DNA from 2 places in the Mycobacterium sp. TY815 genome. Region 1 is predicted to be linked to the other one. Evidence: predicted binding sites of a transcription regulator. Region 1 holds the regulator's gene; the other holds the start of a gene.

What was found. The regulator LexA, encoded in region 1, represses DNA repair genes until DNA is damaged. The targets are predictions, from matches to a motif close to CGAACANNTGTTCG.
Region 2: the regulator LexA is predicted to act here: its motif matches at 2,766-2,779, upstream of QXK92_RS13545 (error-prone DNA polymerase).

What each region holds. Positions count from the first base shown of each region.
Region 1 covers NZ_JAUFRX010000001.1:2,055,025-2,059,745, reverse strand. The annotation lists gene QXK92_RS08570 (TerC/Alx family metal homeostasis membrane protein) at 1-50, opposite strand, end outside; gene QXK92_RS08565 (LGFP repeat-containing protein) at 362-2,740, shown strand; gene lexA (transcriptional repressor LexA) at 2,769-3,491, opposite strand; gene QXK92_RS08555 (LysM peptidoglycan-binding domain-containing protein) at 3,785-4,291, shown strand; gene nrdR (transcriptional regulator NrdR) at 4,445-4,721, shown strand, end outside.
Region 2 covers NZ_JAUFRX010000001.1:3,171,234-3,175,954, forward strand. The annotation lists gene QXK92_RS13545 (error-prone DNA polymerase) at 1-2,751, opposite strand, end outside; gene QXK92_RS13550 (wax ester/triacylglycerol synthase domain-containing protein) at 3,057-4,178, shown strand; gene otsB (trehalose-phosphatase) at 4,215-4,721, shown strand, end outside.

The sequences.
Region 1 (4,721 bases):
CCGGCGATGAGGACGATGGTGACGGCCCAGCCAAGTCCGGAAACGCCCATGCGCGCTGGATTTCCTCTCACGGGATCGGCCGGCATGCCAGGCGGGATGTTGTCTCCGGCACGGTAACCCAATGGGTGACAGGGGCGCAGCGCGGTTTCACCGGTTTCTCGCGACACGAGCGCGGGCCGGCATCATTTCGACATCGGCTCGGTATCCGTTTCCGTAATATGTACGATTTGACTTCGCATATCTCGTTCGCTAGAGCAAAGTTATGCGAGCCCGGTGGCGATGTGAATCGTGGCCGGGAAACGGCCCACGGCGGTGAATCCGCCTGCTTGCCAGGTGGGCAGGGCGTCGGCTTGGAGGCTTGGTGAACGGGCAGAGGGGTCAATTGAACAAGTTGGTTGGGCGTGCGCTGGTCGGCCTGACGGCCGCCGCGTTGGCGACCGGTTTGGCCCTGGGGTTGCTGGCGCCTGCCGCGTCCGCGTCGCCGATCGGCGACGCCGAGGCGGCCATGATGGCCGCATGGGATAAGGCGGGCGGTGCCTCGTCCACGCTCGGCGCCAGAAAAGGCGACGTCTACCCCCTCGGGGACGGATTCGCTCTGGACTTCGACGGCGGCAAGATGTACTTCACTCCCGCCACCGGTGCCAGGTACATGTTCGGCCCCATCCTGGACAAATACGAGTCACTGGGCGGTCCGGCCAACAGCGATCTCGGATTTCCGACCATCAACGAGGTGCCCGGACTCGCCGGGCCCGACAGCCGGGTGAGCACATTCGCGGCCAGCGACAACCCGGTGATCTTCTGGACACCCGATCACGGCGCATTCGTGGTCCGCGGCGCACTCAACGCCGCCTGGGACAAACTCGGCAGCTCGGGCGGGGTGCTGGGGGCGCCGGTCGGCGACGAAACCTACGACGGTGAAGTGGCGTCGCAGAAGTTCACCGGCGGAGAGGTGTCCTGGAACAGGAAGACCAAGGAATTCAGCACCAACCCGCCGGCCCTGGCCGATCAGCTCAAGGGCCTGCAGATAGCGATCGACCCCACCGCCGCCATCAACATGGCCTGGCGTGCGGCCGGCGGCGCGAACGGTCCGCTGGGCGCCAAGAAGGGCGGCCCGAATCCGATCGGTGGCGACGGCATCGTCCAGGAGTTCAACGGCGGCAAGATCTTCTTCAGCCCGGCCACCGGCGCCAACGCCGTCGAAGGGCCGATCCTGCAGAAGTACGAGTCGTTGGGCGGACCGGTCAGCAGTGACCTGGGCTTCCCGATCTCGAATGAGGCGGACGGCGGCATCACCCCGGCCAGCCGGATCGCCACCTTCTCCGCCGCCGACAAGCCGGTGATCTTCTGGACTCCTGATCACGGCGCGTTCGTCGTGCGCGGCGCCATGAAGGCGGCATGGGACAAGCTGAAGGGGGCCACCGGCAAACTGGGCGCCCCCGTCGGCGACCAGAGCGTCGACGGAGACGTGGTCTCGCAGAAGTTCACCGGCGGCAAGGTGTCGTGGAACCGTGCGAAGAACACCTTCACCACCGATCCGGCGAACTTGGCGCCGCTGCTGTCCGGCCTGCAGGTGTCGGGGCAGAACCAGCCCAGCACCACCGCGTCGCCACCGCCCGGCAAGAAGTTCACCTTCCACTGGTGGTGGTTGGCGGTGGCGGTGCCGGTGTTGCTGCTTGTTCTGATGACTGTGCTGGTGGTGTTCGGTCTGCGCCGCCGTCGCGCCGGCCGGGCAGTGCCCGCGTACGACCACGGTCACGATGTGGCCGACGAGTTCGACAGGGGCGCCGACGGGCGCTGGTCGCACGACGACATCGATTACGGCTCCGAGCGCTTCCCGCCAGTCGAGCACCACCCTGAAGAGCACGAGATGCCGGAGTACGGTGCAGCGCCGCGGGTGAGCTGGTCCAGAGGGGGCGGGACCGTGGCCGCGCCCGACGAGCGCGGTCTGGGCCGTGAGGAATACCACGACGAGCACGACCGCAGCGCCGAATACGCCGACGACTATGCGCATGGCGCCGACGATTACGCGCACGGCGCCGACGACTACGCGCACGGCGCCGACGATTACGCCGCCGGATCCGAGGAATACGTGGCTGCGGCCGAGCAGGACACGGACTTCGAGGAGCACGACGAGTCCGGCGGGTTCGAAGGCGATGAAGACCCCGACGCGGTGGACACCACCCCGACACCCATCGTCACACGCGGCGCATTCGGCCAGCTCGTGGAGGCCGAGCCCCACGTTGCGGAAACGGTCTCGCCGGAAGCGTTCGCGGAGGAGTCCTCGATACCGCACAGCGAAGGTGCTGCGGCGCCGGACGTTCCCGAGGCCCATCCGGAGCACGAATTTCCGGACATCTTCTATCCGCGTGGAGGTCCCGCGGAAGAGGAGGTGCCCGACGTGGCGCCGGAGGACGCGAACGTGGCGCCTGAGCCGAGGAAGGGGCGGCATGCCGCCGCCGATGACCCGGGTTATGCGCCGGCAGCGACCGAGGCGGCTTACGCCGCGGCGCCGCAGGCCGAGGCGGCCCGAGGCGCGGAGGGTGCTGCAGTGCGGCCAACCATCCACCTGCCTCTCGAGGATGACCCGTACCGGGCCCCGGATGGCTACCCGATCAAGGCCAGCGCCCGATTCGGCCTGTACTACACGCCCAACAGCGCGTTGTACCACGACACTCTGGCCGAGATTTGGTTCGCCAACGAGGCAGTGGCGCAGGCCAACGGCTTCGTCAGGGCCGACTGAGCCATAGGCCTGCTGGAGCGGTTCAGCCTTACACCTTGCGGATGACCGTGACGACCTTCCCGAGCACGGTCGCGTCATTCCCGGGGATCGGGTCGAACGCCGGGTTGTGGGGCATCAGCCACACTTGGCCACCTGCTCGCTTGAAGGTCTTGACGGTGGCCTCGCCGTCGATCATGGCGGCCACGATGTCGCCGTTGTCCGCGACGTTCTGCTGACGTACCACCACCCAGTCGCCGTCGCAGATGGCGGCTTCCACCATCGAGTCGCCGACGACCTTGAGAAGGAACAACGTCCCCTCGCCGACCAGCTCACGGGGTAGCGGAAAGACGTCCTCGACGGCTTCCTCGGCGAGGATGGGCCCACCGGCGGCGATGCGGCCCAGTACGGGCACGAAAGTGGGTTCCGGGAGGGCATCCGAGCCGGCCACATCGGTGGTGGGTGCAGTCACGGCGTCGTCAGCCGCCCGCACATCCACGGCCCGCGGTCGATTCGCGTCCCGGCGCAGGTAGCCCTTGCGCTCCAGCGTGCGCAATTGATGAGCCACCGAGGATGTCGACGTCAGGCCCACCGCGTCGCCGATCTCGCGAATACTCGGCGGATACCCGCGGGTGGTGACCGAGGCCCTGATGACTTCGAGGATGGTGCGCTGCCGCTCGGTCAGCGCGGAGTCGACGGAGTGCAGCCGTCCGTCTGCGGTGGTTCCGCGGGAACCGGCTCGATCAGCTACTGGGGGGTCGTTGCTGTCGCTCATGCCACTGAATGTAACCGCCTCCGACCGAAGAATCAAACATGTGTTCGACGGGCGTGTCAGGCCGGCGTCGGCAGCGCCTCTATCGGCCCGGATCTGCGGAATCACAAGTGTGTAACTTTCCGGTGGATCGGGTATCCGAAATTCACCCAGCTGGTTGCACCGACAAAATCCTGTCGGTGGTGAGGTCTACCGTTTTGCTCGTACGACACGCGTCGCTCAGGTGTTCGATATCGAACACCTGAGCGACTAAGGTCGAACACACGAGCGATTTTTCGTCGACCGGAGGCAACGACATGACAATCAGCTACGCGGGCCCGCAGCGCACCTGGAACGGGCAAAGGCTGGTGACCAGGCCTGCCAACAGGCCGTTCGACGAGTCGCCTTACTACCGCGCGGGGCAGATCCGTTCGACCAGGCCGGGCCCCACCCGTCCAGGCGGCACGCCCATGCGGTACTACGGAACCGGTGTCGCGGTGTCGACGGCATCGCACCGCCGCCGTCCGGTCTCAGTGTTGACGACGGTGGGATTGGCCCTGCTCGCCGGCATCATCACGCTCTGGCTCGGTTTGATGGCCAACTTCGGCAGCGTGCTGAACGACGAGCCCGCTGAGGCGGCGGCGCAGGTGCCCGCCGCACTCGCGGTGGTCCGCGTGGAACCCGGAGAGTCGTTGCAGCAGCTGGCCTCCCGGGTGGCACCCGGCGCACCGGTCCGCGACGTCGTGGAGCGCATCCGCAACCTCAACGCCCTGGACTCCAATTCGGTGGCGGCCGGCCAGACGTTGATCGCTCCGATCGGGTGAAGCCCGGCCGAATAGCGCTCTGCACCAACGTTGCTCGGCCCGTTCCGGCCAGCGTGTGAACGGGCGTGCCAGCAGTGGCCCCGCCGGGGGTGCGCAGGTACTCTCGGGGTGGTTCTGCGGTACCCCGAAGTCAGGCGCAGCGAAGGAGCGGTTATGCACTGCCCGTTCTGCCGCCATCCCGATTCGCGGGTAATCGACTCGCGAGAGACCGATGAAGGTCAGGCGATCCGCCGGCGCCGGTCATGTCCCGAGTGCGGACGCAGATTCACCACCGTGGAGACCGCGGTGCTGGCCGTCGTCAAGCGTAGTGGCGTCACCGAACCCTTCAGCCGGGAAAAGGTGATCAGTGGTGTTCGCCGGGCCTGCCAGGGCCGACAGGTCGACGACGATGCGCTGAACCTGCTGGCCCAGCAGGTAGAGGATTCAGTGC
Region 2 (4,721 bases), 1.1 Mb from region 1:
CGCTTCGGTCTGCGGCACGGTGAGTTGCAGCCGGGACGTCAGATCCAGCAGAGAACCGAACGGGCCGTTGGCTTTTCGGTCTTCGGCCAGCTTCTCGGCCAGGTCGTCACCGATGTGGCGGACGGCACCCAGCCCGAGGCGGACCTCTGTTCCCCCGTTCTCGAGGGTCGCGTGCGCGAGGCTGGCGTTGACGTCCGGGCCATGCACCAGCACCCCGTGCCGGCGCGCGTCGGCCACCAACGACTGGGGCGAGTAGAAACCCATCGGCTGGGCGCGTAACAGTGCGGCGCAGAACGCCGCCGGGTGGTGCAGCTTGAACCACGACGAGTAGAACACCAGCGAGGCGAAAGACAGGGCATGGCTTTCCGGGAACCCGAAATTGGCGAAGGCGTGCAGTTTCTCGTAGATCCGGTCGATCACGTCATCGGAGGCTCCGTGCAGGGAGCGCATGCCCTCGTAGAACCGGCCGCGCAGCCGCTGCATGCGTTCGCTCGAGCGCTTGGAACCCATGGCGCGCCGCAGTTGGTCGGCCTCGGCGGCGGAGAAGCCGGCGCAGTCGACCGCCAATTGCATCAACTGTTCCTGAAACAGCGGCACACCCAGCGTTTTCCGTAGCGCCGGCTCCATGGAGGGGTGGTCGTAGACCACCGGATCCAGGCCGTTGCGCCGCCGGATGTAGGGGTGCACCGACCCGCCCTGAATGGGCCCGGGACGAATCAGCGCGACCTCCACCACCAGGTCGTAGAACAGCCGGGGACGCAGCCGCGGCAGGGTGGCCATCTGGGCCCGCGATTCCACCTGGAAAACGCCCACCGAATCGGCCCGGGACAGCATCTCGTACACCGCGGGTTCGGAGAGGTCGAGCCGGGCGAAATCCACCTCGATGCCCTTGTGTTCGGCCACCAGGTCCCGGGCGTAGTGCAGCGCCGAGAGCATACCCAGACCCAGCAGGTCGAACTTCACCAAACCGATGGCCGCACAGTCGTCTTTGTCCCACTGCAGCACACTGCGGTTCTCCATGCGGGCCCACTCCACCGGGCACACGTCGGCGATCGGACGGTCGCAGATCACCATGCCGCCGGAGTGAATGCCCATGTGCCGCGGCAGGTTCCGGATCTGCTCGGCCAGGTCGACAACCTGCTCCGGGATACCTTCGATATCGGCGGGCTGCCCACTCCAGTGACTGATCTGTTTGCTCCACGCATCCTGCTGTCCTTGCGAGAACCCCAGGGCGCGTGCCATGTCGCGCACCGCACTGCGCGCCCGGTAGGTGATGACGTTGGCCACCTGGGCGGCATAGTCGCGGCCGTATTTGTCGTAGACGTACTGGATGACCTTCTCCCGCTGATCCGACTCGATGTCGATGTCGATGTCGGGCGGCCCGTCGCGGGCGGGTGACAGGAACCGCTCGAACAGCAGATCGTTGGCCACCGGATCGACCGCCGTCACCCCCAGGGCGTAACAGACCGCGGAGTTGGCAGCCGATCCCCTGCCCTGGCACAGAATGTCGTTTCGCCGGCAGAATTGAGTGATGTCGTGCACCACCAGGAAATAGCCCGGAAACTGCAGTTGGGCAATGACTTTCAGTTCATGCTCGATCTGGGCATACGCCCGCAGCGCCACGTCTGCCGGCCCGTAGCGATCGGCCGCGCCCGCCATGGTCAACGTGCGCAGCCAGCTGTCCTCGGTGTGCCCGTGCGGGACGTCGAACGGCGGCAGTTGCGGCGCGATCAGCGCCAGGCCGAACGCGCACTGCTCGCCGAGCTCGGCGGCGGCGGCCACCACGTCAGGGCCCCCAAAGGGCATATGCGCGAACAACCGGGCCATCTCCTCGCCCGAGCGCAGATGGGAACCGCCCAGGGGGGCCAGCCACCCGGCCGCGGCGTCCAGGGACTGCCGGGCCCGGATCGCCCCCATCGCCATGGCCAGCCGGCGCCGCGACGGTCCCGCGAAATGGGCCCCCGTGGTGGCGACGACGCCGACTCCGAAATGCGGCGCCAGTTCGGCCAGCATCGCGTTGCGCTCGTCGTCGAGCGGCTGACCGTGATGGGTCAGTTCGATACTGACCCGGGCGGCGGTGAACCGGTCCACCAAATCGGCCAGTGCCCGTTTCGCCGCTTCCGGGCCACCCGCGGAAAGCGCTTGACGCACCGACCCTTTGCGGCATCCGGTGAGGATGTGCCAGTGCCCGCCGGCCGCCTCGGTCAACGCATCGAGGTCGTAGCGCAACTTGCCTTTCTCACCACCGGCCAGATGCGCGGCCGCCAGCTGCCGGGACAGCCGTCGGTACCCTTCCGGACCACGCGCCAGCACCAGCAGATGGGGACCGGGTGGATCCGGTTGCTCGGTGCGGGCGACCGATGAGGAAGTGGCCAATGACAGCTCGGCGCCGAACACCGTTCGCACGCCGAGTTCGGTGGCCGCTTCGGCGAACCGCACCGCCCCGTAGAGGCCGTCGTGGTCGGTCAGTGCGAGCGCTCGCAAACCCAGCCGCGCAGCCTCCTCGACCATCTCCTCCGGCGTGCTGGCTCCATCGAGAAAGCTGTATGCCGAATGCGCATGCAGCTCGGCGTAGGCGACCGAAGACGGCGCCGGCAGAGCGGCCGATTTAGCGGTGTAGGACCCACGCTTGTGCGATACCGGAGCGTCACCGGCCGGTATGACCGGAGCCACCTCCCCGGCATGGCGGGGCTTGCTGTCGAGCACCCGTTCCATCTCGGCCCAGCTCGGCGGTCCGTGGTACCAACCCATGCCGACTAGTGTATCGAACACTTGTTCGATACACTAGTCGGGCTATCCCACGAAACATCCTCCCGAACACTTTGACAACGGCGCTGAAACGATTTGCGAACAGCGCTACGCGACGGCGCATCGCAGCAGTTAAACGCACTTTTATCTGGAAAACACATTGTTAACCTGGCCGACCTCGGCAGGTGCAGGCGCGACACCGATACTGGTACAGATTGAAAAAACGACGGCGGGGGCTGGGCATGGCAGAACAGACGACACCGAACACCGGACTATCCAGAGCTCCGAACCCTGGCCGGCATGCCGTGATGACGACCGGAGCGGTCGCCGTCGTGGCCGGGCCGGCTCCCGGGCGCCGAAAGATGAATGATTTGCTGGCGCGACGGTTCGCGCAGTCATACGGCGGCACTCCGGGCGCCGCGCACGTGCAACGCGCGGCCCTCCCCGCACCCGGCGATGACAGTGAACTGTTCGGCGTCATCGCCCACGCGCTGGAACAGCCACTCGAAACCGGCCGGCCTTGGGAATGCTGGATCATCGAAGGCCTGGCTGAGGGCCGATGGGCGTTACTGGTCAAGACGGCCCTGGAACCCGGAGCGGCACACCTTCTGACCCGGCTCTGCGACGACGACGGCGCTGCCGATCCGGTTGCCAAACCCCAGTCCGCGCAGGCGATCCCCGGGCCACCCGGCTGGGCCGACAGCCTGTGGCAGGCGGCGGCCCGCGCCGTCACCGGTGTGCTGCGCCCCTGGCCGGCCGGCAACCAGCCACCCGCCATGCGCCGGTACCGGTCGGTGGTCGTCCCCCGCCGCCCCGTCGACCAACTCGCCCGCAAATTCGGCGTCACCGCCGACGACGTCGCGTTCGCGGCAGTCACCGAGTCGTTCCGAACGGCCCTGATACAGCGCGGTGAGCAGCCGCGGGCGGATGCGTTGCGCGTGTCGGGGCCGGTGTTGACAACCCTCCCTGTCGAGCACCAGGACCCCATCCAACAGCTGCGCGCGGTGCACGCGTCGTCCGGCCGGAGCGCCCCGCCGGACTCACCGCTCACGTTGTGTGCCAAAGTTTTTCATGCGCTGACCCGGCAATCACCACATGCCGTGACACTGGCGCCCGCCGCTGCCGGAGCGCGGTTGCGGCTGATGGGCCGACGGGTCGAGCGGGTCCTGCCGATTCCACCGATCGCCCCGGGCGTCGGGGTCACGGTGATCTCTTACGACGGCGACCTGGTCTTCGGCATCACCGCGGACTATGACACCCCCTGGGACATCAACGGGCTTGCCGCCGGCATCGAGGCGGGCGTGGCCCGGCTGATCGCGCTCAACCGCGACTCGGTCGTGCTGTTCGACCGCCGGCGCAAGCGCCGCACACCGCCTAACAGCGCGGCGCGCTGGCGGCCGCCGCCGGCGCCGGCACGGGTGCGCCACTGACGAACACCGGCGTTGACCACCGTGAGAAGGTGGGTCATGCCAAATTCGGGGCCGGTGACCATCGACCCACGCCATCACGATGCGGTGTTGTTCGACAAGGCCCTGCCGTCCTCGCGACAACTGCTCGACCAGCTGCACGAGGTTCATGTCGGTACCGCCGTATGCGGCTCCGAGGAGCTTGTCGGGACGGCCGGGAAGTTGGGCACCCGGCCGGGACGATGTGCCGTGGTGGCGGCGGACGCACGCGCGGCAAACGCCGCCCGAGAAGCCGGATTCGCATTGGTGATCGCGGTCGGCGCCGAACCGGTCAAGAGTGCCGACGCGGTGGTGGCCGACCCGGTTGCTATCAAGGTCCGCACCGGCGACAAGCGCATGTCCGAGTTGCCCGACGCCCGGCAGGCCGTCAATCTCGCCGGTCAATCCCCCGCAGTGTTCTTCGACTTCGACGGCACCTTGTCGGATATTGTCAACGACCCCGACGCGGCCCGGCCGGTCGCGGGCGCCACCGAGGCGCTGCGGGAACTGGCCGCGCAGTGCCCGGTT